Regions from separate parts of the Pseudomonas sp. AC239 genome, predicted to be linked through region 3. Evidence: riboswitches for the same ligand, from Rfam matches in the RefSeq annotation. Region 3 holds a riboswitch; each other region holds the start of a gene.
What was found. Region 3 has a riboswitch for cobalamin ahead of ACZ0AZ_RS24330 (ABC transporter substrate-binding protein). Riboswitches for the same ligand answer to the same signal wherever they lie in the genome.

Region 1 (9,500 bases), 1.6 Mb from region 3:
GGCGGGTGGCCCAGCGGCACAACGCGGTCACCAAAGTGCTTTTGCCGGCATCGGACGTGGTGCCTTGCACCATCAGAGTGGTCATGGATTGTCCTTGGTGAAAGCTTGCAAAGCCTGTTCGAGACGCAGCGCTTGCGCGGCATCGGCAGGCAGGCCGAAACGCACACTGCTGTTGTGGCTGAACAGGCGCAGGAGGATGCCGCGCCGGGCGAGGAATTCGTGCAGCGCTTCGGCGTGCTCGGTGATCAGCCACTGAAACAGCGCGCAGCCACCCTGCGGTGCAAAACCGCAACGGGTCAGCAGCGCCACCAGCCGTCCGCTCGCTGCATCGCTGCGAATCCGCTGACGGGTGTGACCCTCGGTGTCTTGCAGACACGCCGTACCGAGCACCCGCGTCGGCCCGCTCACCGCCCACGGCCCGACCTGTTCGGCGAGCAGTTTGAGCAACTTGCGCTCGGCCAGAACGAAACCGAGGCGCACCCCGGCCAGGCCGAAAAACTTGCCGAACGAACGCAACACCACCAGCCCGACCTGATGGGCATAGGGCGCCAGGCTCAGTTGCGGCGTGTTGTCCATGAACGCTTCATCGACCACCAGCCAGCCGCCGCGTTGCGCCAGCCGCGCATGCCAGTCGAGCAGGCGCGCCGGGGTCAGGCTCAGGCCGGTCGGGTTATTCGGATTGACCACCACCAGCACATCGAGACTGTCGAGAAAGAACTCGACTTCCTGCTCGAGCACTTCACGGACGATGTAACCGCTGCGCCGCCAGGCTTCGGCATGCTCGGCATAGCACGGCGACAACACGCCGACCTTTCCAGCCCGGCGCAAACGCGGCAGCAGCTGGATGGCCATTTGCGAGCCGGCGACCGGTAGCACCTGCGCGGCGCCGTAATAATCGCAGGCCGCCTGTTCCAGACCGTCGTCGGTTTCCGGCAAGCGCGCCCAGGCGCGCAGCGGAATCTCCGGAATCGGGAACGGCCAGGGCGCGAGGCCGCTGGACAGGTCAAGCCAGTCGGCTTCGGCAATCCCGTAATCGAGTGCAGCCTTGCGCAGCCGGCCACCGTGCTCAAGCATAAAATTCCGCCCCCAGGCAAAGCATCAGCAGCCACAACCATACGCCGCGCTGGACCAATTGCCAGCCACGGTCGATGGATTCGGCATCGGCCGGCGCACCTTCGCCCAGTTGCGGGCGCTCATGCAGTACGCCGTGATAGATCGCCGGGCCACCCAACTCGACGCCCAGCGCACCGGCACCAGCTGCCATCACCGGGCCGGCGTTGGGGCTGTCCCACTTTGGCGCCTGGGTGCGCCAGCACTTCAGTGCGAGTCGGGTTTTGCTGAGCAGCGCGTAGGTCAATGCCACCAGACGCGCAGGAATGTAGTTCAACACGTCGTCGATTTTCGCCGCGGCCCAGCCGAAACGTTCGAAGCGTTCGTTGCGATAACCCCACATCGCATCGAGGGTATTGCTCAGGCGATACAGGACCACGCCCGGCGCACCGGCGACGACAAACCAGAACAGCGCGGCAAACACCGCATCGCTGCCGTTCTCCAATACCGATTCGGTGGCGGCGCGGGCCACAGCGTTGCTGTCCAGTTCATCGGTCTGGCGGCTGACCAGATAGCCAACACGCTTGCGCGCCTCGTCCAGATCATCGGCGCGCAACGCCGCCGCGACCGGCGCAACATGTTCGCCGAGGCTGCGCATGCCGAGGGCGCAATACAGCGCGAGAATCTCGACGATCCAGCCCACATACGGTGCCCAGGAAAAAGCCGTGGCGAGCAAGGTCAGCGGCAGCACCGCGAGCACCCATGCGGTCACACCATGGCTGCGCCAGCCACGGCCGCCGGCGTTGAAGCGTAGCTCGATGCGCCCGGCCAAATTGCCGAACGCCACCAGCGGATGCCAGCGTTTCGGTTCACCGAGTAGCGCATCCAGCGCTACCGCGGCGACACTCAGCAACGCCACACTCATTGACTCACTCCCCAATAATTTTCGTACAGCAACTCGTTCAGCGGCCGCGCCTGCGCCCAGCCTTCGAGCACCAGCATCGGGGCCGGATAGAATTCCTTGACCGGGCCCAGACACAACACCGCCAGCGGCTTGGCACCGGTCGGCAACTTGAGCAAATCCGCCAAGGCTTGCGGCTCGAACAGCGAGACCCAGCCCATGCCCAGACCTTCAGCGCGGGAGGCCAGCCACAGATTCTGGATCGCGCAGGACAGCGAAGCCATGTCCATTTCCGGCAACGTGCGCCGACCGAAAATGTGTTTTTCGCGATCGTCCATCAGCGCCGCGACCAGCACCTCAGCGCAGTCGTTGATGCCTTCGACCTTGAGCTGCATGAACTCATCGCTGCGCTCGCCAAGGGCTTCGGCGGTGCGGATGCGCTCTTCTTCCACCAGATCGCGGATCTGCCCGCGCAAGGCACCATCGCTGATGCGGATGAAGCGCCAGGGCTGCATCAGGCCGACGCTTGGGGCCTGGTGGGCGGCTTCCAATAAACGTCGCAGCAGCTGCGGCTCGACGCTGCCACCGGTGAAGTGGCGCATGTCGCGGCGTTCGGCGATGGCCTTGTAGACCGCTGCGCGTTCGGCTGCGGAGAATGTGTTGTCGGTCATGGGCCTTTCGCGAGCAGGCTCGCTCCCACAGGGTTCAGGTGATCCATTGTGGGAGCGAGCCTGCTCGCGAAGGCGGCCTCACGGTCTGGCGCAAACAATGCAGCAATCGCAGTCGGATTCGACGGAAAATAAAAGTGCACATAGGAAGCTGTCATCCGCCCCTCGCGATAAACCGCCTCAGCGCCGCGCCCGCCATTGGGGCTCAACCCCCGGGCAATCGGCGTCAGCTCGGTGGTGGTCAGCGAATGGTGATACGTGTGCCCTCGCAAAGAACCTTCCGGCAACTCAACCGCCTGCAACGCCAATGCCGCCAGACGCTTCTGCATCACCGCATCACCTTTCAACAAACCGACCTGCTCAGCACGAGTGCCTTCCACGTCAGTCAGCGAATCAAGCAAATAAAGCATCCCGCCACATTCAGCGAGCAACGGCTTGCCCGCTGCGTGATGCGCGCGGATGGCTGCAAGCATCGAGGTGTTCTGCGCCAGCGCGACGTGATGCAGCTCTGGATAGCCGCCCGGCAAATACAGGCTGTCCGCGTCGGGCAATTGCGTGTCGCGGATCGGCGAGAAAAAGTGCAGCTCGGCGCCCATCGCCCGCAGCAAATCGAGGCTGGCGCCATAGGTGAAGGCAAACGCTTCATCGCGGGCGACGGCGATGCGCACACCTTTTAATAGAGGCTCGGCTTCGATGACATCAGGCGCGGCGAATTCGACCGCCGGTGGCAGCGCGACTTGGCAACTGCTGGCCAGCGCATCGGCGGCCGCGTCGAGACGCAGATCCAGATCATTCAATTCGCTGGCCTGGACCAGGCCGAGGTGGCGGCTCGGCAATTCGATGCCGGTCTCGCGGGACAGTGCGCCGTACCAGCGCAGACCTTCGGTGAGGCTGCCTTCGAGCAATTGCGCATGGCGCAAGGTGCCGACGCGGTTGGCCAGCACGCCAGCGAACGGCAAGTCCGGCTGATACTTCGCCAGGCCCAGCGCCAAGGCACCAAACGTCTGCGCCATGGCGGTGCCGTCGATCACACCGAGCACCGGCACACCGAAGTGGCGCGCCAGATCAGCGCTGGATGGCGTGCCGTCGAACAGGCCCATCACGCCCTCGATCAGAATCAGCTCGGCCTCGGCGGCAGCTTCCCACAACAAACGGCGACTTTCCTGCTCGCCGACCATCCACATGTCCAGTTGATACACCGGCGCACCGCTGGCGCGCTCGAGGATCATCGGGTCGAGAAAGTCCGGCCCGCACTTGAACACGCGCACCTTGCGCCCTTGGTTGCGATGCAAACGGGCGAGTGCGGCGGTGACGGTGGTCTTGCCCTGACCGGAGGCCGGCGCGGCAATCAACACCGCCGGACAGTGACGTGGTTGCTTCAAAGTTCGACGCCTTTCTGCGCTTTGATCCCGGCCTGGAAGGCGTGCTTGAGCATGCCCATCTCGGTGACCGTGTCGCCCATCTCGATCATTTCCGGCTTGGCGCCGCGACCGGTAACGACCACGTGTTGCATCGGCGGGCGCGCCTGCAAATCGCTGAGCACCTGATCGAGATCAAGGTAGCCGTGCTTGAGGGCAATGTTCAATTCGTCGAGCACCACCAGACCGATCGAAGGGTCGCGCAACAATTCCCGCGAGACTTCCCAAGCGGCGGTCGCCGCGGCGATGTCACGTTGGCGATCCTGGGTTTCCCAGGTGAAGCCTTCGCCCATGAGGTGGAAACGCACCTGCTCGGGGAAGCGGCGGAAGAACAATTCTTCGCCGGTGCTGTTGCGGCCCTTGATGAACTGAACCACGCCGCATTGCATGCCGTGGCCCATGGCGCGGGCGAGCATGCCGAACGCTGAGCTGCTCTTGCCTTTGCCATTGCCGGTCAGCACCAGCACCAGGCCGCACTCGTCGGGCGAGTTGGCGATGCGTTCGTCGATCACGGCTTTCTTGCGCTGCATGCGCGCCAGATGGCGTTCGTCACGCTCGGGGGAATCAGTCATGGGGAGCTCTCCGTTGAGGCTGGATAACGGCGGGCAGGCACAAGAATAGACGGCAAAAAGCCTGGCATCGCCCACCGTGATGCCGCTGAGATGGATCAGGCCGGTCTCCGGGCTCATGAGCGGCATCGGCCGGACTGCGCGCCTTCCCGCTTCTTTCGAGGCAGTGGCTCAAGGCGCAGTTTTCACTCATTTACCGTTGCGGGGGCAGCGCCGGGATCGTCGTGGCTTCGCTTGAAGACCACCCTCACCGGCTTCCCTGTTTCACTCTGTCGACGCGGGGCCACAGAGCACCTGAAACAAGCGGCGAAGGTTAGAGGGTTGGGGGTGGAGCGTCAATTGAAGAGGCGCATTGCGCGCAAATAGCTGCCGCTGATCAATTGTGCAGCGGCAATCTTGTGCCAGACTGTGACAAGTGATATCAAAGAGCCATGCTTTTTTCCAAAAAGCCCACTACAACAATAAGGATGACGACGATGCAAGGCATGATCATCAGCAACCCGCGCCTGGAATTCCTGCGCCCGGTGCTGGAACGCTGGTTTGACTGTATCGATCGCTACAACACCGTTCGCGGCGACAACGACACGCCGTATTGGCACGACGAGAAAGCCAATCTGGGCCTGCTCGCGGCAGCGGCGTGGATGGCGGAAATGGTCACGCTGAACGACACCGCCACGCGCAAACAGAACGAAGAAGGCGAACGCAATGCCCGCGCCGACCTGCTGATTGCCGGCGCCGAAGACCGCGCGTTCATTCAAGCCACGCAACGCTGGCCACGGGTCAACAACCTCAACCTGACCCAGGCGCTGCTCGACATCACCGTTGATGCCAAACGCATCAGCTACGCCAGCGATCTCAAGCTCGGCTGCCTTTTCGTCGCTCCGCAAAAAGCCCAGCACAGCGCCAGCCCCGAAGAACTGCAGGACATGGTCGACGACCTGCAAAAGGAGCACACCTGCGCGGTAGCCTGGTATTTCCCCTACGCCTACCGCAAATTGCACAGCGACACGGGCAATTATCATCCGGGCATCGCCATGCTGTTCAAGGAAGCCCGCGGCTGAGCAGTTGAACCATCGGGCCTGCGCCCTCCTCTATGTTTAGGAATGCATTCATAGGGAAGATCAGCAATGCGCAAGGCCCAACTCGCTCTTATCATCGCCGTCGCTGGCGGGCTCGCCGCCTGCGGTGAAACCTCCAGCCTGCAAGTCTCCGACGGCACCGGCCCGTCGCCGAAACTGCCCGAACCGAACAAGACGCTGATCCCGACAGTCAACATCGCCCCGGCGGTGGGCTGGCCACAAGGCACGAAACCGACCGCAGCGGCCGGCACCCAGGTCGCGGCGTTTGCCGAAGGCCTCGATCACCCGCGCTGGCTCTATGTGCTGCCCAACGGCGATGTGCTGGTGGCGGAAACCAACGCGCCGCCCAAGCCTGACGACAGCAAAGGCATTCGCGGCTGGGTAATGAAGAAAGTCATGGGCAAGGCCGGCGCTGGGGTGCCGAGCCCGAACCGCATCACCCTGCTGCGTGACGCCGACCACGATGGCGTCGCCGAAACCCGCACGGTGTTTCTGCAGAACCTCAATTCGCCATTCGGCATGACGCTGGTCGGCAACGATCTGTACGTAGCCGACACCGATCGCCTGCTGCGCTTCAACTACGAGCCGGGTGCCACCGAGATCAAGACCCAACCGATCAAAGTCGTCGACTTGCCCGGCGGCACGCTGAATCACCACTGGACCAAGAACGTCATCGCCAGCAAGGACGGCAGCAAGTTGTACGTCACCGTCGGCTCGAACAGTAACGTCGGCGAAAACGGTCTGGATCAGGAAGAAGGCCGTGCGGCGATTTGGGAAGTGGATCGTGCGACCGGCAATCACCGCATCTTCGCCTCGGGCATCCGCAATCCCAACGGCCTCGCCTGGGAACCCACCAGCGGCGCGCTGTGGACAGCGGTCAACGAGCGTGACGAAATCGGCAGCGATCTGGTGCCGGACTACATCACCTCGGTCAAGGACGGCGGCTTCTATGGCTGGCCGTTCAGCTACTACGGCCAGCACGTCGATGTGCGGGTCAAACCGCAGAATCCTGATCTGGTGGCCAAGGCCATCGCTCCGGATTACGCGGTCGGTCCGCACACCGCTTCGTTGGGCCTGACCTTCGCCGAGGGCAACCGCTTACCGGCGCAATTCAAGGAAGGCGCGTTCATTGGCCAGCACGGCTCGTGGAATCGCAAACCGCACAGCGGCTACAAGGTGATTTTCGTGCCGTTCACTGGCGGCAAACCGACCGGGCAACCGGTAGATGTGCTGACCGGTTTCCTCGACAAGGATGAGAACGCGCTGGGCCGCCCAGTGGGCGTGGTCATCGATCAGCAAGGTGGCTTGCTGGTGGCGGATGATGTCGGGAACAAAGTGTGGCGCGTTTCGGCCAGCAAATAAGCTAAGCGCGACGCAAAAAATGCGGGAGCGAGCCTGCTCGCGAAAGCGGTTTATCAGTCAAATCATGGTCGACTGACACTCCGCCTTCGCGAGCAGGCTCGCTCCCACATTTCGTTATGCATTCGAACTATGGGTTATGCGCCAACTGTCCCGGCTGCAACACCCGCTTGGCGCTCAGATACGCCTTCTGCCAATAAGCCTTCGACAGGCTGTCGAGTTTGACCGTGCCGCCCGTGGCAGGCGCATGCACGAAGCGCCCCTCACCCACGTAAATCCCCGCATGGCTGACCTGCGAGCCGCCATTGGTGGCGAAGAAGATCAGGTCGCCGGTCTGCAAGCCTTCCTTGCCCACATTCGGCGCCTGCATGACGATCATTTCGCGGGTCGAGCGCGGCAGCGAGATGCCCGCCGCGTCGCGGTAGACGAAACCGATCAGGCCACTGCAATCAAAACCGGAATCCGGCGTGTTGCCGCCCCAGCGATAAGGCGTACCGACCAGGCCCAAGGCACGGAACAGCACGTCTTCAGCAACAGGGGAAAAAGTCTGGGTAGGTGCGAACACGATTGGCGCGCGAACCACGGGGGCTGGCGGCGGTGTACGGCTGGCGCAGGCGCTGAGCAGCGCGGCGCAAAGAATCAAGGTGAGGCGGGCCGACATCGTCATAAGCAGAACATCCTGATCTGGCTGCGGCTTTCTCTGCCGAATGGACAGAAACAAAACCGCCTGCGTCATCACGCAGGCGGTTTGCCATCAATATAGATTCAGGATTCTAGCGGCTACGCGGCAAACTTCAAGTAAGACTTTAACTTCACCTTGTAAAGTTTACGTCTACTCCGTCGCCGGGCCGTTTTGTCGCCGCGAACGCAGCGACATCGGGGTTACTTGCGAGCGGTGACCACGGTCGGCGCCATGGCGAGTGCACGCTTGGCTTCGATGAAAGTCTTGCTCCAGTAGCTGTCACCCAGGCTGTCGATGCGAACACCGCCACTGCGACGACTGCTGGAGTGAATGAACTGGTTGTCACCCAGGTAGATCCCGGCGTGACTGACACGACCGCGACGACCATTGGTGGCGAAGAACAGCAGATCACCCGGCTCAAGGTTGCTGCGCGAAACCAGCGGCGCATCGACGTTGATCATTTCACGAGTGGAGCGCGGCAGGTTCATGCCCGCCTCTTCGCGGAACAGGTAACCGATGAAACCGCTGCAATCGAAGCCGGCTTCAGAGGTACCGCCGAAACGGTAACGGGTACCGATCAGGGACATGCCGCGCTCGAGGATGCTGTCAGCCAGTACAGGAAGCTGATAAGGCTTGCTGCCGTTGAACTGGTTGAGTTCTTTTTCGGTGTCCAGCTCTTCCTGGTAAATAACGGAAGACTGGGCGGTAGCAGAATTCTTGACCTGTTGCGGCGGCTCTTGAACCGGAGAATGAGCAGCACAACCGAATAACAGGGTAACGAGTGCGAGAGGCACGAGGGGTGCGAAGCGCTTTAGCATGGGCACGACCGTGGCTGATAGTTGTAAAGAAGCCGAGACTATGCCCGCTATCGTCCTCATTTGCAAATTCAATCGAACTTTATGTGACTTCCCGGTTTCGCGTTTACATCTAAGCGCTTAACTCGTTTGGCCGGTGAAACGCCGCAGGTACGCGGGTTTTCTGGCGCCTGAAAGCTGGCAAAAGCCCACTACTACCAGCCCAAAGTTTCCTTGAGGAAGGGAATGGTCAGCTTGCGTTGCGCTTGCAGGGATGCCTGATCAAGCTGCTCAAGCAGATCGAACAGCGCGCTCATGCTGCGCGTGCCGCGAGTGAGAATGAAGTGCCCGACTTCATCGGTCAGGTGCAGACCACGACGCGAGGCGCGCAATTGCAGCGCACGCAATTTGTCTTCATCGGAGAGTGGGCGCATCTGGAAGATCAGCGCCAGGGTCAGGCGCGATTTCAGGTCAGCCAGCTTCACTGGTAATTCGCGAGGCGAAGTGGACGCAGCGATGAGCAAGCGCCGACCGCTGTCACGCAGTCGGTTGAACAGATGGAACATCGCCTCTTCCCAGTCAGCCTTGCCGGCAATCACCTGCAAGTCATCCAGGCAAACCAGTTCGTACTGTTCAAGGTTGTCGAGGATTTCCACGCCGCGGTCCATCAACTCGGCCAGCGGCAGATACACCGCCGGTTCACCCATCTGCTCGAAGCGCAGGCACGCCGCCTGCAACAGATGCGTGCGCCCGACGCCGTGCTTGCCCCACAGATAGATCAGGCTCTCCGTCCACCCGGCGTCGGCTTCGCACAGACGCTCGACATAGCCGAGTGCAGCGGCATTGGCGCCTGGGTAGTAGTTGATGAAGGTGGCGTCGTCACGCAGACGCACACCTAGGGGCAGCTGAATCGGTTTCATGCTGACTGAACAGTTCAAAGGAACCGTTAGTGGCCTCTGTGTAAAGTTTGCGAAGTTTAT
Region 2 (9,500 bases), 710 kb from region 3:
GTCTGCGGCTGACGGAGATTGCGCTTGTGGCTCCGCGCCAGCCAAGGGCTGCTCGCGACGGCGATGGCGCAGGGCAAATTCGGCCACCGCGTCGATATCCTCTTGCGCAATCGCATCGGCCCCCCGCCACGCGGCATGGGCGCGCGCTGCGCGCAACCACACCAGATCGGCGCGCAGGCCATCGACGCCAGCGGCAAAGCAACGCTCGGTAATCAGCGCCAGTGCCGCATCATCCAGCGGGATGGCTGCCAAGCGCTCGCGGGCGCTTTCACAACGCGAACGCAAAATCTGCTGCTGGCTTTTCCATTGCGCGCAGAACCCTTGTGGATCGCTGTCGAAATCCAGCCGCCGACGAATGATCTGGCCGCGCTCGGCGGGCGCGGTGTGCCCGCTGAGGGCGACATTCAAGCCGAAACGGTCAAGCAGTTGCGGCCGCAATTCGCCCTCTTCCGGATTCATGGTGCCGATCAGGACGAACCTCGCCGAATGCCGGTGGGAAATGCCGTCACGCTCGATCAGGTTGGTGCCGCTGGCGGCGACATCGAGCAACAGGTCCACCAGGTGATCGGGCAGCAGATTGACTTCATCGACGTACAGCACGCCACCGTCAGCCTTGGCCAATACTCCGGGGAGAATTGCGCGCGCCCGTCGCTCAGGGCAGCGTCGAGATCGAGGGTGCCGACCAGGCGTTCTTCAGTTGCGCCCAACGGCAAAGTGACGAACTGGCCACTGGCGAGCAGATCCGCCAGGCCCCGGGCCAATGTCGACTTGGCCATGCCGCGCGGCCCTTCGATGAGTACGCCGCCGATTTTCGGGTCAATGGCGGTCAGGCACAGGGCGAGCTTCAAGTCATCGGCGCCGACCACGGCGGAGAGCGGGAAATGTGGGGTGTCGGTCATTTTGGGTACTCGGTCATGGTCGGTGAATTGTTTCAACTGTAGGAGTGAGCCTGCTCGCGATGGCGGTGTATCAGTCAACTTATGGATTTGCTGAACTATCGCTATCGCGAGCAGGCTCACTCCTACAGGGGATCGCGTTGTGTCAGGTGTCTTCTTCTATGTCCAGCAGGAGGTTTTCCAGCGCCTCTTTATACGCTCCCGGCTCCTGCCACATCCCGCGCTGCTGCGCCTCAAGCATGCGCTCAGTCATGTCGCGCAGTGCATGGGGATTATGCTCACGGACAAAATCCCGGGTCGCCGGGTCAAGCAAGTACGCATCCGCCAGCAACGCATATTGATGGTCGTCGATCAGCTGCGTCGTCGCATCGAAGGCGAACAGATTATCAACCGTCGCCGCCAGTTCGAACGCGCCTTTGTAGCCGTGACGCTTGACTCCGTCGATCCACTTCGGGTTGGCCGCGCGCGAGCGCACCACGCGGTTCAGCTCTTCTTTCAAGGTACGAATCTTCGGCAGATCCGGCTGGCTGTGATCGCCGTGATAACTGGCTGCCGCCTCGCCACGCAGGCTCTCCACCGCCGCGAGCATGCCGCCCTGGAACTGGTAATAATCATTGGAATCGAGCAAATCATGCTCGCGATTGTCCTGGTTTTGCAGCACTGCCTGCACCTGGCTCAAGCGCTGACTGAATTGCTCGCGGGCGGCGGTACCTTCGTCAGCGCCGCCGTACGCGTAGGCACCCCAATTCAGATAAACCCCGGCGAGGTCTTCGCGGGTCTGCCACAGGCGCCCGTCGATAGCGCCTTGCACTCCCGCGCCGTACGCCCCCGGTTTCGCGCCAAAGATGCGCCACCCGGCCTGACGCCGCGCGGTGTTCTCATCAATGCCCGCTTGCAGCAGCGCTTCACGTTCAGCGCGCACTTTGGCGGCCAGTGGGTTCAAGTCGTCAGGCTCGTCCAGCGCGGCCACCGCTTGCACGGCGGCGTCGAACAGGCGGATGAGATTGGCAAACGCATCACGGAAAAACCCCGAAACCCGCAGCGTCACGTCAACACGCGGGCGATCGAGCAGACTCAGCGGCAGAATTTCGAAGTCATCCACGCGCTGACTGCCCGTGGCCCAGACCGGACGCACGCCCATCAGCGCCATGGCCTGGGCGATGTCGTCGCCGCCGGTGCGCATGGTTGCGGTGCCCCACACGGACAAGCCGAGTTGGCGCAAGTGATCGCCGTGGTCCTGCAGATGCCGTTCGAGAATCAGCGTTGCCGACTGGAACCCGATGCGCCACGCGGTAGTTGTGGGCAGATTGCGCACGTCGACCGAGTAAAAGTTGCGCCCGGTGGGCAGCACGTCGAGGCGGCCACGGCTGGGCGCGCCGCTGGGGCCGGCGGGGACGAAACGACCGCTGAGGGCGTCGAGCAGACCGCGCATTTCAGCCGGCCCGCAAGCATCGAGGCGCGGGGCGACGACTTCGCGCAGGGACTGGATGATCTCATTCACATCAGACCACCCTGGCCCCTGTGGGAGCGAGCCTGCTCGCGAAAGCGGTGTGTCATTCAAAACTGAATTGCCGGACCCGAGGCCTTCGCGAGCAGGCTCACTCCTACAGGGATTTTGTAGTGTTTGGGAGATCAGGTCTGCAGCGAAGAGTTCGAGGCGCTCGCGGGTGTCGCCGGCGGTGCGCCAGACTTCTTCGCTGATGGTCTGCAACTCGGTCGGCCGCCGGCCGCTCCAGGGATCGGCCAACGCGCAATCCAGCGGATCAAAACCGAGCTCAAACGCCTTGGCCAACGCTCGCAACAAGCTCGACTGCGCGCCCTTGCCGTCTCCGCGCGGGATGCGCAGCAGCGCCAGCAACGTGTCGATACGCAAGCGCCCGCTCGGCGATTCGCCAAATATGTGCAACCCATCGCGAATCTGCGATTCCTTCAGATCGCACAGATAAGTATCCAGACGCGGCAACCAGATCGCCGCATCGGCGTCGCTGTCCAGCGCAGCATCCAGTTGCAGTTCACGGTCGATCTGCGTGTCTCGCACCAATTGCAGAATGTCGCGCTGTAGCTCACGGGCGCGGCGCGGATCGAGCAGTTGCGCCTCGTAATATTCGTCGGCGAGCAACTCCAGATTGCGCAGCGGCCCGTAGGTTTCGGCGCGGGTCAGCGGCGGCATCAGGTGGTCGATGATCACCGCTTGGGTACGCCGCTTCGCCTGAGCGCCCTCGCCGGGGTCGTTGACGATGAACGGATAGATATTCGGCAGCGGCCCGAGCAGCGCGTCCGGCCAGCAATTCTCCGAAAGGCCAACCCCTTTGCCCGGCAACCATTCGAGATTGCCGTGCTTGCCGACGTGGATCACGCCGTGAGCGCCGTAGGTGTTGCGCAACCAGAAATAGAACGCCAGATAGCCGTGCGGCGGAACCAGATCCGGGTCGTGATACACCGCGCTCGGATCGACCTGATAACCGCGCGCCGGCTGAATGCCGACAAAGGTCAGACCGAAACGCAGACCCGCAATCATCAGGCGGCCGTCGCGGCACATCGGATCGTTGTGTGGTGATCCCCAACGTTCGACCACCGCCGCGCGATTTGCCTCCGGCAGCGCGTTGAACATTGCCAGGTAATCGTCCATCGCCAGGCTCTGCTGACAGGGACGCAGATCGAGGCTGTCGAGGTCATTGCTGACACCGCCGAGCAGTTGCTGGATCAGCTCGGTGCCGCTGTCGGGCAACTCAGCTGTGATGGGATAACCTTCGGCACGCAATGCCCGCAGGATGTTCAGCGCCGCCGCCGGCGTATCGAGGCCCACACCGTTGCCGATGCGGCCGTCCCGGGTCGGGTAGTTGGCAAGGATCAGCGCGATGCGTTTTTCGCCGTTCGGCACGCGTGCCAAAGCAACCCAACGCCGCGCCAGTTCGGCGACGAAATCCATGCGTTCGGGCTGAGCGCGGTAGCAGACCACATCGGACTGACTTCGCTCGCTGCGCCAGGCCAGATCCTTGAAGCTGATCGGTCGGCTGATGATGCGCCCGTCAAGCTCCGGCAAAGCAATGTGCATCGCCAGATCGCGCGGCCCAAGGCCTTGCTCGCTGTCGCGCCAGCCGGGTTCGTTGTCCTGAGCGCAGATCGCTTGAATCACCGGGATGTTGCGGCGGAACGGGCGCAGATGCGGCGCTTCGGGGCTGGACTGGGCAAAACCGGTGGTGTTGAGAATCACCCCCGCCTCGACTTCATCCAGCCAGTCCTCAACCACCGACAGGCAGCCGGGTTCTTTCAGACTGGCCACCGCGATCGGCAGCGGATTGAGCCCGGCTGCCTGCAAACGCTGACAGAACACATCGATGAACGCCGTGTTCGCCGCCTGCAAATGCGAGCGATAAAACAACAGCGCCGCCACGGGTTGATCGGGTCGCCATTCGGCTTGCCAATCGCTCAGGGCAGCGCTGTTTTTCTGTGGGTGATAAATCGCCGTGCGCGGCAGGGTTTGCGGCTCGCTCCACGGGTAATCGCGGGCGAACCATTGGTTGCCCAGGCAATGGAAGAAATCCAGCGCATTGCCCATGCCGCCTTGACGCAGAAATTGCCAGAGTCGATCGCGGACTTCGGCGCTGACCGTGCTCAAGTCGCTCAACTCCGGATCCGGGCGGTCATCGCCGGGCACCAGGATCAGTTGCACGCCGCGCTCCGACAACTCGACCAGCCGCTCGACGCCATAGCGCCAATAGGCAATACCGCCATGCAGCGAGATCAGAATGACCTTGGCGTGGCGCAGCACTTCGTCGACGTACAGGTCGACCGAGGCATGATTCTGCACCTGCATCGGGTTGGCCAGACGCAGGCTCGGGTAGTCTTCGGGCAGTTGCTGCGCAGCCTCGGCGAGCAGCGCCAGGCTGGAATCGCCGCTGCACAGGATCACCAGCTCGGCGGGGGTTTGTCCGAGATCGGCAATGTTGTCGTCCGAGACGAATCCGCCGGGCTGGGTCCTGAGCAGGTGCATGGCTTAAACGCTGAGCGCGGCGCGCAGTTGCGCTTCGAGTTGCGCGGCATCCAATTCCTGGCCGATCAACACCAGACGCGTCACGCGCGCTTCGTCGGCGCTCCACTGACGGTCGAAATGCTTGTCGAACCGCGTACCCACGCCTTGAATCAGCAGGCGCATCGGCTTGTTCGGAATCGCGGCGAAGCCTTTCACGCGCAGGATGCCGTGTTGCACGACCAACTGCGTCAGTGCGTCGAGCAGCAGGCTTTCGTCGGCTTGCGGCAGTTCGATGGAGATCGAGTCGAAGGCGTCGTGATCGTGGTCATCGTGATCGTCATCACCGTCGTGGTGATGGTCGTGGTGACTGTGTCGGCTGTCGATGTGCTCTTCGGAACCGGCGCCGAGGCCGATCAGCACGTCCAGCGGCAGACGGCCGCTGCTCGCTTCAATGATTTTTACCGCAGGTGGCAGCTCTTCGGCGACTTCCAGACGCACACGCGCCAGATCTTCCGGACTGGTCTGGTCGGCTTTATTGAGGATCACCAGATCGGCGCTGGCCAGTTGGTCGGCGAACAGTTCGTGCAGCGGTGACTCGTGATCGAGGTTCGGGTCAAGCTTGCGCTGGGCATCGACCTGATCCGGGAACGCGGCAAAGGTGCCGGCGGCTACGGCCGGGCTGTCGACCACGGTGATTACCGCATCAACGGTGCAGGCGCTGCGGATTTCCGGCCACTGGAAGGCTTGCACCAACGGTTTTGGCAGGGCCAGGCCCGAGGTTTCGATGAGGATGTGATCGAGATCGCCGCGACGCGCGACCAGTTCGCGCATCACCGGGAAGAATTCTTCCTGCACGGTGCAGCACAGGCAGCCGTTGGCCAGTTCGTAAACGCGGCCGCTGGCTTCTTCTTCGGTGCAACCGATGGTGCACTGCTTGAGGATTTCGCCGTCGATGCCCAGCTCGCCAAACTCGTTGACGATCACCGCAATGCGCCGGCCCAGAGCATTGTCGAGCATGTGCCGCAGCAAGGTGGTTTTGCCCGAACCGAGGAAACCGGTGACGATGGTGACGGGGAGTTTGGCCAGTGTTTTCATCGGTATGCCCTTTGGCAAAGCGGCGGGCATACGGGACGAGAACCGGCCACGCGCAGGCGCGCCGGAAGTATTCGCCACCGGATCACCCCGCCCGGTTGAAAGTGAGAGGCAGGTCTCCTGGCTGACAGTGTTCAGGCGCCGGGCCTGGCATTCGCTGCGCCTTCCCGCGGGCTCGTGGACCGAGCTGGCAGTGGCGTGGCAGCGAACATCACCGTTCACAGTTGCGGGGGCAGCCGCGGCTTTGACCGCGTTCCCTTCTTAGCTTCGACAGATGCCGAAGAACCTCGAAGGCGCAAGGCTACGCATGGCTTGGTGATGGGTCAATGCTTAGGTTTCGTGGATATTCACTACCGCCCGAAATTGACTCAAACCCACCCACATGCTCTCCTGTACGCCTTGTTACGGGTGCCCTTCACAGGGTGAAACGGGAAACCGGTGAATCATGTGCTTTACTCAGAGCCATGTCAGTCCGGTGCTGCCCCCGCAACGGTAAGCGAGCGAAGCGTCAAAACCACTGTGCCGACCCGGCATGGGAAGGTGACGCTTGCAGGTCGGCCAGGCGCCAACCCCTCGCGAGCCCGGAGACCGGCCCGCAACACACAGTGCGCAATCGGCGTCACTGGACATAACAAACCCGCGGTGGGCGGGCGCTGTTCGTACCTCTGCGCGTCCGTCACGCAGGGTCCGCATGCGTTCGACTGCCCCTGACACTCCATAGGGAAGCGCCATGTCGATCATCAGCAGCACCGCCAGCAACACGGACAAAATCGCCAGCACCACCCCCCTCAGCCAACGCCTGATCGCCGCAGCCTTCGCCTCGATTCTCGGCGCGGGCCTTGTGTATTTCGCCGGTTTTTCGCATATCGAAGCGGTGCACAACGCCGCCCACGATACCCGCCACAGCGCCGCGTTTCCGTGCCACTGAGACCTGTCAAATGATCAAGCGAATTGCGCAAACCGCAGGTTTCAGCGGCCTGCTGGCCGCCCTGCTCCTCACGGTGCTGCAAAGCTTCTGGGTCTCACCGCTGATTCTTCAGGCCGAAACCTTTGAAAAATCCGAACCGGTCGCCCAAGTCCACGAACACGCGGCCGGCACCGCAGCGCACAGCCACGATGGCGAAGCCTGGGAGCCGGAAAACGGCTGGCAGCGCGTGGTTTCGACCACCGGTGGCAATCTGGTGGTGGCGGTCGGTTTCGCTCTGATGCTGGCGGGCCTGTACACCCTGCGTGCGCCGCGCTCCACCGGGCAAGGCTTGCTCTGGGGTCTGGCCGGTTACGTGACGTTCGTTCTGGCGCCAACGCTGGGCCTGCCGCCGGAATTGCCGGGCACCGCTGCGGCTGATCTGACGTCGCGGCAGATGTGGTGGATCGGCACTGCGGCCTCAACCGCCGTCGGCCTGTCGCTGATCGCCTTCAGCCGGCACTGGCTGATGAAGCTGCTCGGCGTAGCGATTCTCGCGGTGCCGCATGTGATTGGCGCGCCGCAGCCGCTGGTGCATTCGATGCTCGCGCCCGAAGCGTTGGAAAGCCAGTTCAAGATCGCTTCGCAGTTGACCAACGTGGCGTTCTGGCTGGCCCTAGGCCTTATCAGCGCCTGGTTGTTCCGCCGCAACAGCGACGGTCACTATCACGCATGAGCGATGACCGCGCGGCGTCCACGCTGGTGGTCGGCCTCGGCTGCCAGCGCGGCTGTCCGACCAGCACGCTGCGCGCGTTGCTCGACCAGGCCTTGCAGGCACACCGTATCGAGCTCAAGTCGATCAAGGCCTTGGCCAGCATCGATTTGAAGCGCGACGAACCGGGCCTGCAGGAACTGGCCGTACAACTGGCCTTGCCCCTGCTGTATTTCAGCAGCGAGGAATTGGCCGGTTACCAGTCAATGCTCAGCCACCAGTCGCAAATCGCGTACGAACGCACCGGCTGCTACGGCGTGGCGGAAAGTGCAGCGCTGGCGCTCGCCGAACAACTGTTGCAGGCGCCGGCAAAGCTGCTGATCAGCCGTCAAAAATACGCTCAAGCCACTCTGGCATTGGCCGGCGCCGCGTAAATCCTGATAATCGCCGCCATCCATCATGAGCAATCTTCATCTGTAGCGTTGTCGCGCCTCTTCTCCAAGGATCCAACGATGACCGTTTATTTCATCGGCGCCGGCCCCGGCGACCCGGAATTGATCACTGTCAAAGGCCAACGGTTGATCCGCCAATGTCCGGTGATCATCTATGCCGGTTCACTGGTACCCGCTGCGGTGCTCGAAGGGCATCAGGCGCAAACCGTGGTCAACAGTGCCGAGCTGCACCTTGAGCAGATCATCGAGCTGATCAAGACCGCGCACGCCAACGCCCAGGACGTCGCGCGGGTACATTCCGGTGATCCGAGCCTGTACGGCGCGATCGGTGAACAGATTCGTTATCTGCGTGAGCTTGATATCCCGTTCGAGATCATTCCGGGCGTGACGGCCACTGCCGCCTGTGCGGCGTTGCTCGGTGCCGAACTGACCCTGCCGGATGTGTCGCAGAGCGTGATTCTGACTCGCTATGCCGACAAGACTGCGATGCCGGTCGGCGAAGAATTGGCCAATCTGGCCCAGCATGGCGCAACCATGGCGATTCACCTGGGAGTCAAACATCTGGAGAAGATTCTTGTGGAGTTGTTGCCGCATTACGGTGCAGATTGTCCGATTGCGGTGATTCACCGGGCGACGTGGCCGGATCAGGACTGGGTGGTGGGCACGCTGGCGGACATTGCCGACAAGGTTGCAGCGAAAGGCTTCCGGCGCACCGCGTTGATTCTGGTCGGGCGGGTGCTGGGCAGCGAGGTGTTCAGTGAGTCGTCGTTGTATCGGGCGGGGCATGCGCATCTTTATCGCCCTTGATGGCCTCTTCGCGAGCAGGCTCGCTCCCACCCTGGGTAAAGCGGGGGCATAAAAAACGGCGCTCACGGGGCGCCGTTTTTCTTGTTCGCAGCGAACGCCTTAGTAGTAGGCGTTTTCTTTCTGCGTGTGGTCGGTCACGTCGCGCACGCCCTTGAGCTCAGGGATGCGCTCGAGCAAGGTGCGCTCGATGCCTTCCTTCAAGGTCACGTCGGCCTGGCCGCAGCCTTGGCAACCGCCACCGAACTGCAACACGGCAATGCCGTCTTCCACAACATCGATCAGGCTGACCTGACCGCCGTGGCTGGCCAGCCCCGGGTTGATTTCGGTTTGCAGGTAGTAATTGATGCGCTCGTTGACCGGGCTGTCGGCGTTGACCATCGGTACTTTGGCGTTTGGCGCCTTGATAGTCAGCTGGCCGCCCATGCGGTCGGTGGCGTAGTCGACCACGGCGTCGTCGAGAAACGCTTCGCTGAACGAATCGATATACGCGGTGAAGCTTTTCAGCCCCAGCGCCGTATCTTCAGGTTTTTCTTCGCCCGGCTTGCAGTAGGCAATACAGGTTTCGGCGTACTGCGTGCCAGGCTGGGTGATGAAGACGCGGATGCCGATGCCCGGGGTGTTCTGCTTGGACAGCAGATCAGCCAGGTAGTCGTGGGCGGCGTCG
Region 3 (9,500 bases):
CCCCCGCAACCCACAAAACCAGTGTGGGAACGAGCTTGCTCGCGAAAGCGGTGTGTCAGCCACAGATAAATCGCCCGATCTGCCGCCTTCGTGAGCAAGCCCAATCCCACAGGATTTCGCGCTACACCCGCGATCCCCGGCAACCCACAAATCCACTGTGGGAGCGAGCCTGCTCGCGAAAGCGGAATGTCAGCCACAAATAAATTGCCTGACCTGCCGCCTTCGTGAGCAAGCTCACTCCCACCAGATTTCGCGCTACACCCGCGATCCCCGGCAACCCACAAAACCAATGTGGGAGCGAGCTTGCTCGCGAAGGCGGCGTGTCAGCCACCGATAAAATGCCTGACCTTCCGCCTTCGTGAGCAAGCCCACTCCCACAGGATTTCGCGCTACACCCGCGATCCCCGGCAACCTACAAAACCAGTGTGGGAGCGAGCCTGCTCGCGAAGGCGGTGTGTCAGCCACCGATAAAATGCCTGACCTGCCGCCTTCGTGAGCAAGCCCACTCCCACAGGATTTCGCGCTACACCCGCCATCCCCCGGCAAGCCACAAATTCACTGTGGGAGCGAGCCTGCTCGCGAAAGCGGTCTGTCAGCCACAAATAAATCGCCCGACCTGCCGCCTTCGTGAGCAAGCCCACTCCCACAGGATTTCGCGCTACACCCGCGATCCCCGGCAACCCACAAGTCCACTGTGGGAGCGGGCTTGCTCGCGAAGGCGGTCTGTCAGCTACACATGCATCAAGCAAGGAAACGCAATATCGGCGCACCATCGAACGGGTCCGTCAGGTAGTGCGCCCTGACCCCGAAAGTCGTCTGCAACCGCTCCGGCGTCAGCACGTGCAGCGGCTCGCCCAACGCCACCAGACGCCCGCGCTCCAACACCGCCAGGCGATCGCACTTGAGTGCCTGATTGAGATCGTGCAGGGCGATCAGCGTAGTCACCGGCAGTGCGCGCACCACTTGCAGAATGCTCAACTGATGCTGGATGTCGAGGTGGTTGGCCGGTTCGTCGAGCAGCAGGATCTGTGGGCGTTGTGCCAGAGCGCGGGCGATGTGCACGCGTTGGCGTTCGCCGCCGGAGAGGCTGCGCCAGAGGCGGTTGCGCAGGTGCACGGCGTCGACGTCAACCAGCGCTTGCTCGACGATCGCATCATCGGCGGGGGACCACGGTTGTAGCGCCGACAACCACGGCGTCCGCCCCAGCGCCACCGCGTCGAACACGCGAATGCCATCGTCGGTATCGGCCTGTTGCTCAACCACCGCGAGTGTCTGCGCGATGCTGCGCCGTGACATCTTGCCCAGCACCCGACCGTGGAGTTGCACTTGGCCCACGCTCGGTTCACGCAGCCCGGCGAGCAATTTGAGCAACGTGGATTTCCCCGAACCGTTCGGCCCGACAATGCCCAAGGTCTCGCCGCGCTGAACGTCGAGGCTGACACCGTTGAGCAACTCGGCACCGCGCACCTTGAAGCCCACACCCGCACAACTCAAAACCGTATTCATCGCGCCGATCTCCGGCCCACCAGAATCAGCGCGAACACCGGCGCGCCGACCAGCGCGGTGATCACGCCGACCGGAATCACCTGACCCTTGATCAGGGTGCGCGACAGCACATCGGCGGCAATCAGAAACACCGCGCCGCCCAGTGCACTGGCGGGCAGCAGACGCGCATGCCCCGTGCCGAGCAACAACCGCGCTGCGTGGGGAATCACCAGACCGACAAAACCGATCGAGCCGACGATCGACACCATTACCGCCGTCACCAGCGCGGCGCAACCGATCAACAGAATCTGCACGCGTCGCACTGGAATGCCGAGGGACGCCGCCGAATCCGCGCCAAAGGTAAACGCATCCAGCGCCCGGCGATGCCACAGGCACACCACCAAACCCAGCAGCGCCACCGGCACCGCCAGCCACACCGACGGCCAGCGCACACCGCCAAGATTGCCGAGCAGCCAGAACATGATGCCGCGTGCCTGTTCCGAACTGGCCGAGCGGGTGATCAGAAACGCGGTGAGGGCATTGAACAATTGCGAGCCGGCGATCCCAGCGAGAATGATCTGCCCGGTGCCGCTGGCCGAGCCGCTGACCCGCGCCAACAGGATCACCAGCGCGAACGCGGTCACCGCACCGGCAAAGGCACCCGCCGACAATGAAATCGCCCCGGCGCCGACCCCAAGCAGGGCGACCATCACCGCGCCGGTCGAGGCGCCAGCGGAAATTCCCAGCAGATACGGATCGGCCAACGGATTGCGCAGCAGCGATTGCAGGATTACGCCACAGGTCGCCAGACCGGCACCGCAAGCTGCTGCGACCAAAGCGCGGGTCAGGCGATAGTTCCAGACAATGCCTTCGTCGATCGGGTCGAGCACATAGCCGGCGCCCCACAGCTTGTTGGCCAGCACCTGCAACACCACGCTCGGCTCGATCGAAGTCTCACCAATGGCCACGCCGCCGGTCAGCGCAACCGACAGCGTCAATAGCACCAGCAGCAAACGGATCAGGCGTCTGCTCATTGCGACAGGTCGTAGCCGTTGATGGCGCTGGCCAGTTGTGCGAGGCCATCGAAGGTGCGCAGGCTGGCCTGCATGGCCATGGCGTCAAGGATGATGATGCGATTGTGCTTGACCGCGTCCATGTTGCGCGTCACCGGATCGCTGCGCAGGAAGGCGAGTTTCTTCTGATAGTCGTCCGCCGGGAAGCGTCGACGATCCATGCGCGCGATGACCAGAAACGTCGGGTTGGCCTTGGCGATGGTTTCCCAGCCGACGGTTGGCCATTCTTCATCGGACTCGACCACATTGCGCACGCCGAGGGTGCTGAGCATGAAGTCGGGAACGCCTTTGTGCCCAGCCACGAACGGCTCGATGTCCATCTCGGCGCTGGAGAACCAGACCAGGGCGCTGACGTCTTTGCGTTGCTGTTTTTTCGCCGTGGCGATCGACTGTGCGAGGCTGACTTTGAGCTGCTCATTGAGCTGTTCGCCACGCGCCTGCACATCGAAAATCGCTGCCAGTTGGCTCACGCCTTTGTAGATGCTGTCGATGCGAAACGGCGCCAGCCGCGTGCCGTCCGAGCCGACGAGGTTGTCCTTGGCTTCGCAATCGGAGGGCAGCAGATAGGTCGGAATCTTTAGTTCATGAAACTGCTCGCGGGTGCCGACCGCGCCTTGCGGGCCGACCATCCATTCCAGCTCCACCGCAACCAGCTCCGGACGTTTGCCGATCACCGCTTCGAAACTCGGCTCGTTGTCGGCGAGGCGCTCGACCCTGTCGTTCTGCGCGTTGTATGTGCCCAGCACGTCGTTGAACCACAACGAGGTGCCGACGACTTTGTCGCCCAGGCCCAAGGCATAAAGCATTTCCGTACCGGCCTGGCCGATGGTCACCGTACGCGCGGGCGCGTGCTGAAAGGTCAGGCTGCTGCCGCAGTTTTCGATGGTCAGCGGATACGCAGTCGGCGCCGCTTGCGCCAAGGCACAGAGGCTCAGACCGGTGAGCAGGGTAGCAACGCGGGGCAGCAGCATGGGGCAGTCTCCAGGGGAACCGTACGGGGAGGGCGGGTACGGTTGGAAACACACCTCGGGCGCGGTCGTGGAAACTGCGCAAGGCCGGCACGGGGAAAACGCGCACGGCACGATGTCCTTCCCGGACACCCCGCCGGTTAGTCGTCATTGTGCCGGCAGGTCTCCTGACTGGTGCGTCGTCGCCATGCTCCGGCCTTCCCGGGTTTCACCCAGTGGCAGTCAAGGAGCAGGCTCGGCACCTACAGTTGCGGGGGCAGTTCCGATTGATGCTGTGCAAGCATTTCGGATTCCCTATTAATTCCGTGTGGAAACCGGCGGCGGCATGGTAGTCGATTTGCGCGGTGGAGGGGGAGGCGAATCTGCCACAGCGTCGATTTTGTCGTCGGCATTGCAATCTCCCGTATGCACTGATTAATATACGATCCATATACACATCGTATCGGATTCATATATGGGCATCGTAAAGATTTCAGAGGACATGCACGAGAACCTGCGTATCTCCAGCAACGCCCTCAGCCGCTCCATCAACGCGCAGGCCGAGCACTGGATGCGCATCGGCATGCTCGCCGAGCTGCATCCCAACCTCGACCACAGCGCCATTTGCCGCCTGCTGATCCGCGCCGAACAGAATGGTGGCCTGGATCTGCAACAACTGACACAGGACGTCGCCCTCGCATGAGAAACCAGATCAAGCTCAACACCCCCGCCGACATCGAAAAATCCCGCGCCGCCGGCAAACTCGCCGCCGAAGTGCTGGCGATGCTGGTGCCGCATGTGAAGGCCGGCGTGACCACCGATGAACTGGATCGGCTGTGCAACGACTACATCGTCAATGTGCAGAAAGCCGTGCCGGCGAACGTCGGGTATCACGGTTTTCCGAAAACCGTCTGCGCATCGGTCAATGACGTGGTGTGCCACGGGATTCCATCGGGTACGCCATTGAAGGATGGCGATATCGTCAACCTCGACATCGCCGTGATCAAGGACGGCTGGTTCGGTGATACCAGCCGCATGTATGTCGTGGGTGAGGCGAGCCCCGAGGCGCAGCACTTGATCAAGACCACTTACGATGCGATGTGCGCGGGCATTCGCGCAGTCAAACCGGGCGCAACGCTGGGGGATATCGGTCATGCGATCCAGAGCCTGGCGGAGGCGGAGGGCTTCAGTGTAGTGCGCGAGTACTGCGGTCACGGCATCGGCAAGGTCTATCACGATGAGCCGCAGATCCTGCATTACGGCTTCCCCAATCAAGGGCTGAAGCTCAAGGCCGGGATGATTTTCACCGTGGAACCGATGCTCAATGCCGGCAAACGCCATGTGAAGAACATGCCTGATGGCTGGACCGTGCTGACCAAGGATGGCTCGTTGTCGGCACAGTGGGAGCATATGGTGGCGGTGACGGAGAGCGGGTTTGAAGTGCTGACGGCTTGGCCGGATGAGGTTGAAGGGTATTCCCCGATTCATTGAACAATACCGAACCTGTGGGAGCGAGCTTGCTCGCGAATGCGGTGCGTCATTCAACATTAATGGTGACTGACACGGCCTCTTCGCGAGCAAGCTCGCTCCCACGGGGAATTTCACTGGATTGGAAGTTTTAGTGAGCACCCGCTGCTTTGTTAAGGTCGCTTTCAGTCCACTCGGTATAGACACACGCATCCGCCGTCGCCCAGCGCACCCGGACCGGATCGCCGGCCTTGAGTGGCATGCCCGCTGCCGACAGCGCTTTCACCGTCATCGACGTCCCGCCCGCAGTGACCACGCTGCACGTCTGGCTCTCACCAAGAAACAGCACCTCCACAACATTCGCCGATACCTCATTCCAACCCGCCGCCAGCGGCTCATCGAGCGCCTGCTGCGTGCTCAACGCCAAGGCTTTTTCCGGACGCACCATCAGCAGCACATCCTGATCAGTGTGCAACCCGGACGTCAGCCGAATCGACAATGACTGCCCCTCGAAACTCGCTGCCGCATTCCCTTGCGCCTTGAGCTTGAGGAAGTTCGAATTGCCCAGAAACGACGCGACAAACGCATTCGGCGGATTCTGATAAAGGTCATACCCGCTGCCCAAGCCGACAATCTTGCCGTGGCTGAAAATCGCGATGCGTTGCGACAGCCGCATGGCTTCTTCCTGGTCGTGGGTCACGTAAACGATGGTGATGCCCAGGCGCCGGTGCAGTTGGCGCAGTTCATCCTGCAAGTCCTCGCGCAGTTTCTTGTCCAGCGCGCCCAGCGGTTCATCCATCAGCAGAATGCGCGGCTCGTAAACCAGCGCCCGGGCGATGGCGACACGTTGTTGCTGGCCGCCAGACAACTGCGAAGGGCGGCGATGGGCGAACTGTTCGAGCTGCACCAGCTTCAACATCGCATCGACGCGTTTTTCACGCTCGGCGGCAGCCAGTTTGCGAATCGCCAAAGGGAAGGCGATGTTGTCGCGCACCGACAGATGCGGGAACAGCGAGTAACGCTGAAAGACCATGCCGATGTCGCGCTTGTGCGGCGGCACGTTGACCAGCGACTGACCATTGACGAGGATCTCGCCGCTGCTCGGTGTTTCGAACCCGGCGAGCATCGACAGCGTGGTGCTTTTGCCCGAGCCGCTGGAGCCGAGGAAGGTGAGGAATTCGCCGTCCTTGATGTCCAGCGAGATATTGTCGACGGCAGCGAAATCGCCGTAGTGCTTGTTCAGGTTGCGCAGGCTGACCAGGGGTTTGTCGTTCTGCTGGGATGCGTCTTTGATCACGGCACTCATGTCGTACTCCTGGGCGCTCAGGCGCTGATTTCGTTGCGCCGGCGCAGGGCGGCGGCGATCACCATGACCAATACCGACAGGCCGATCAGCAGCGTCGAAGCGACGGCGATCACCGGGGTCAGGTCCTGGCGCAGGGTGGTCCACATTTTCACGGGAAGGGTTTGCAGAGTCGGGCTTGCCATCATCACGCTGAGCACCACTTCGTCCCACGAGACGAGGAAGGCGAAGAGGGCGCCGGCGACCATGCCCGGGCGGATCGCCGGAAACGTCACCTTGAACACCGCTTGCAAGCGCGAGGCACCGCAGATCACCGCCGCGTCTTCAATCGACTGATCGAACAGCTTCAGCGAGTTGATGATCGAGATGATGGTGAATGGCAGCGCGACGATCACGTGGCTGACGACGAAAGCGAACATGGTCCCGGTGTAGCCGAGCTTGAGAAACAGCGCGTACACCGCCACGGCGATGATCACCAGCGGCACGATCATCGGCAGGGTGAACAGGCCGTAGAGCATCTCGCGGCCGGGAAAGCGCCCGCGCACCAGCGCAAACGCGGTCGGCAAACCGAGGGCCACGGCGCAGATCGTAGTCAGCACGGCGACCTTGAGGCTGGCGGCAGCGGCGTTCATCCAGTCGGGGTTGGAGAAGAACTGGCCGTACCATTTCAGCGTCCAGCCCGGTGGCGGGAACACCAGCCACTGCGAGGAGCCGAACGACAGCAGCACGATGAACACGATCGGCAACAGCAGAAACAGACCGATCAGCCCGGTAGTGGCGTAGAGGCCGAAACGCATGCGCCGGCTCATGGCATTGGGGGTCAGGAGCATGGCGGCTTACCTCGCGTTACTGGCGCCAACCGGGGATTCCGGTTGAAGCTTCAGGTAGAAGTAGAACAGCACCAGGGTGATTGCGATCAGCAACGCGGCGCCGGCACTGGCCAGGCCCCAGTTGAGGAACGATTGCACCTGCTGAATGATGAACTCCGGCAGCATCATGTTCTGCGCCCCGCCGAGCAGCGCCGGGGTGACGTAGTAACCGAGCGACATGACGAACACCATCAAACCGCCGGACGCCAGACCCGGCCGGCACAGCGGCAGGAACACCCGGAAGAAGTTGGTCCACGGACTGGCGCCGCAGATCGAGCCGGCCTGCAGGATCATCGGGTCGATGGCCTGCATGGTCGCCTGCAACGGCAGCACGATGAACGGGATCATGATGTAGCTCATGCCGATCACCACGCCCGTGAGGTTGTGCACCATCTCCAGCGGTTGATCGATGATGCCCAGCGCCATCAGCGCCTTGTTGATCACGCCCGAGGCTTGCAGCAACACCAGCCACGAATAGGTGCGGGCGAGCAGGCTGGTCCACATCGACAGCAGCACGATGTTGAGGATCCAGCGCCCCCAACCGCGCGGCACCAAAGTGATCGCCCAGGCCAGCGGAAAGCCCAGCAGCAGGCTGAACAGCGTCACCAGCCCGGCCACCGAAAAGGTGTTGAGCAGCACTCGCGCATAGGCCGAGTTGGCGAACAACTGTTCGTAGTTGCCGAGACCCGGCACAGGTTCGAGCACACCGCGCAACAGCAGGCCAATCAACGGCGCGAGAAAGAACAGGCCGAGGAACAGCAGCGCCGGGACGAGGTTGCCGGCGCCGCGCCAGCGTTGCTTGAGGGCCGAACCGGCAGCGCCAGGGGCGCTCCCGGTGGCCGTGGAGGGACGGGGCGCAGTGGCCGCGATTTTCATTTGACCAGCCATTCGTTCCACCGTGTCGCGATAGCCGGACCGTTCTTGGCCCAGTAAGCGAAATCAAGGGTGATCTGATCCTTGGCGTAAGCCGTCGGCAGGTTGGGCGCCAGCGTCGAATCCAGACGCTCCACACTGTCGAGGTTGACCGGCGCGTAGGCGGTCAGGTTGGAGAAGTCGGCCTGGCCTTTGGCGCTGCTCGCATTGGCGAGGAACTTCATCGCCGCATCTTTGTTTTTCGAGCCTTTGGGGATGACCAGAATGTCGGCCATGACCAGGTTCTGTTTCCAGCTCACGCCCACCGGTGCGCCGTCTTCCTGCAAGGCGTGCACGCGACCGTTCCAGAACTGGCCCATGCTCGCTTCGCCGGACGCCAGCAGTTGCTGCGACTGCGCGCCGCCGCCCCACCAGACGATGTCTTTCTTGATGGTGTCGAGTTTCTTGAAGGCGCGATCCAGATCCAGCGGGTAGAGCTTGTCAGCCGCAACGCCGTCGGCCAGCAGCGCGAGTTCGAGCACGCCGGGGCTTGGCCATTTGTACAGGGCGCGTTTGCCCGGGTAGGTCTTGGTGTCGAACAGCGCGCTCCAGTCCTGCGGCTTGTTGGCGCCGAGCTTGCCTTCGTTGTAGCCGAGGACAAAGGAGAAGAAGAACGAACCGACACCGTGATCGTTGACGAAGCGCGGATCGATCCTGTCGCGCTGGATCACTTTGAAGTCGAGGGGTTCGAGCAGGCCTTCGGCAGCGGCGCGCAGGGCAAAATCGGCTTCGACATCGACCACGTCCCACTGCACGTTGCCGCTTTCGACCATGGCCTTGAGTTTGCCGTAGTCGGTCGGCCCGTCTTGAACGACGGTGATGCCGCTGGCCTTGCTGAACGGATCGGCCCAGGCCTGTTTCTGCGCATCCTGGGTGCTACCGCCCCAGCTGACAAAATTCACGCTTTCGGCAGCCATTGCAGCCTGGCCGGTAACGCTGAGCAGTCCCGCGAAAAAGATCGCGGTTGCAGCTTTGTTCAACACCATGTTCACGCCCTCATTGTTGTGATTTTGAGCGGGCCTTGCGTTGTTGCCCGCCTGTCGGGAGCAGTAGCTGGACGGTTTTTCGGTTCGTCCGGTCTATGGAATATCATATTATGGTATTCCAAGCTTTGTGCAAGCACTTTGCCTTACCGGTTATCTGGCGGATAAGCTTTTTGTCGTTCGACAGAATTTGGTTTGAAGCGCGGATCCCTTGTGGGAGCGGGCTTGCTCGCGAATGCGTCGGGTCAATCAACACTGATGTCAGCTGACAGGACGCCTTCGGGAGCAAGCCCCCTCCCACAGAGAATGTTGTTTCAAGTGGGTTATTCGCTGAAGGGAATGCTTTCAACCACCTCAAGGTCATACCCGGTCAACCCCGCATACTTCAGCGGTGGGCCAAGGTGGCGCAGCTTGCCAACCCCAAGGTTCTGCAGAATCTGCGCCCCGGTGCCGACCTCGGA

Region 1: another riboswitch for cobalamin. It lies ahead of cobO (cob(I)yrinic acid a,c-diamide adenosyltransferase); the one in region 3 lies ahead of ACZ0AZ_RS24330 (ABC transporter substrate-binding protein).
Region 2: another riboswitch for cobalamin. It lies ahead of ACZ0AZ_RS21320 (CbtB domain-containing protein); the one in region 3 lies ahead of ACZ0AZ_RS24330 (ABC transporter substrate-binding protein).

Annotation. Positions count from the first base shown of each region.
Region 1 is NZ_OZ409864.1:3,781,904-3,791,403, reverse strand. It holds gene ACZ0AZ_RS17305 (cobyric acid synthase) at 1-85, opposite strand, end outside; gene cobD (threonine-phosphate decarboxylase CobD) at 82-1,074, opposite strand; gene cbiB (adenosylcobinamide-phosphate synthase CbiB) at 1,067-1,975, opposite strand; gene bluB (5,6-dimethylbenzimidazole synthase) at 1,972-2,622, opposite strand; gene ACZ0AZ_RS17285 (cobyrinate a,c-diamide synthase) at 2,619-4,001, opposite strand; gene cobO (cob(I)yrinic acid a,c-diamide adenosyltransferase) at 3,998-4,609, opposite strand; cobalamin riboswitch at 4,691-4,919, opposite strand; gene ACZ0AZ_RS17275 (hypothetical protein) at 5,083-5,667, shown strand; gene ACZ0AZ_RS17270 (PQQ-dependent sugar dehydrogenase) at 5,734-7,047, shown strand; gene ACZ0AZ_RS17265 (C40 family peptidase) at 7,175-7,711, opposite strand; gene ACZ0AZ_RS17260 (C40 family peptidase) at 7,927-8,544, opposite strand; gene hda (DnaA regulatory inactivator Hda) at 8,736-9,440, opposite strand.
Region 2 is NZ_OZ409864.1:4,658,718-4,668,217, reverse strand. It holds partial or broken gene ACZ0AZ_RS21335 (ATP-binding protein) at 1-899, opposite strand, end outside; gene cobN (cobaltochelatase subunit CobN) at 1,042-4,890, opposite strand; gene cobW (cobalamin biosynthesis protein CobW) at 4,894-5,964, opposite strand; cobalamin riboswitch at 6,055-6,266, opposite strand; cobalamin riboswitch at 6,351-6,572, shown strand; gene ACZ0AZ_RS21320 (CbtB domain-containing protein) at 6,692-6,889, shown strand; gene ACZ0AZ_RS21315 (CbtA family protein) at 6,900-7,601, shown strand; gene ACZ0AZ_RS21310 (cobalamin biosynthesis protein) at 7,598-8,011, shown strand; gene cobM (precorrin-4 C(11)-methyltransferase) at 8,090-8,836, shown strand; gene nfuA (Fe-S biogenesis protein NfuA) at 8,936-9,500, opposite strand, start outside.
Region 3 is NZ_OZ409864.1:5,366,011-5,375,510, reverse strand. It holds gene ACZ0AZ_RS24340 (ABC transporter ATP-binding protein) at 742-1,506, opposite strand; gene ACZ0AZ_RS24335 (FecCD family ABC transporter permease) at 1,503-2,519, opposite strand; gene ACZ0AZ_RS24330 (ABC transporter substrate-binding protein) at 2,516-3,529, opposite strand; cobalamin riboswitch at 3,667-3,860, opposite strand; gene ACZ0AZ_RS24325 (ParD-like family protein) at 3,981-4,208, shown strand; gene map (type I methionyl aminopeptidase) at 4,205-4,996, shown strand; gene ACZ0AZ_RS24315 (ABC transporter ATP-binding protein) at 5,124-6,278, opposite strand; gene ACZ0AZ_RS24310 (ABC transporter permease) at 6,296-7,105, opposite strand; gene ACZ0AZ_RS24305 (ABC transporter permease) at 7,112-8,020, opposite strand; gene ACZ0AZ_RS24300 (ABC transporter substrate-binding protein) at 8,017-9,042, opposite strand; gene ribBA (bifunctional 3,4-dihydroxy-2-butanone-4-phosphate synthase/GTP cyclohydrolase II) at 9,363-9,500, opposite strand, start outside.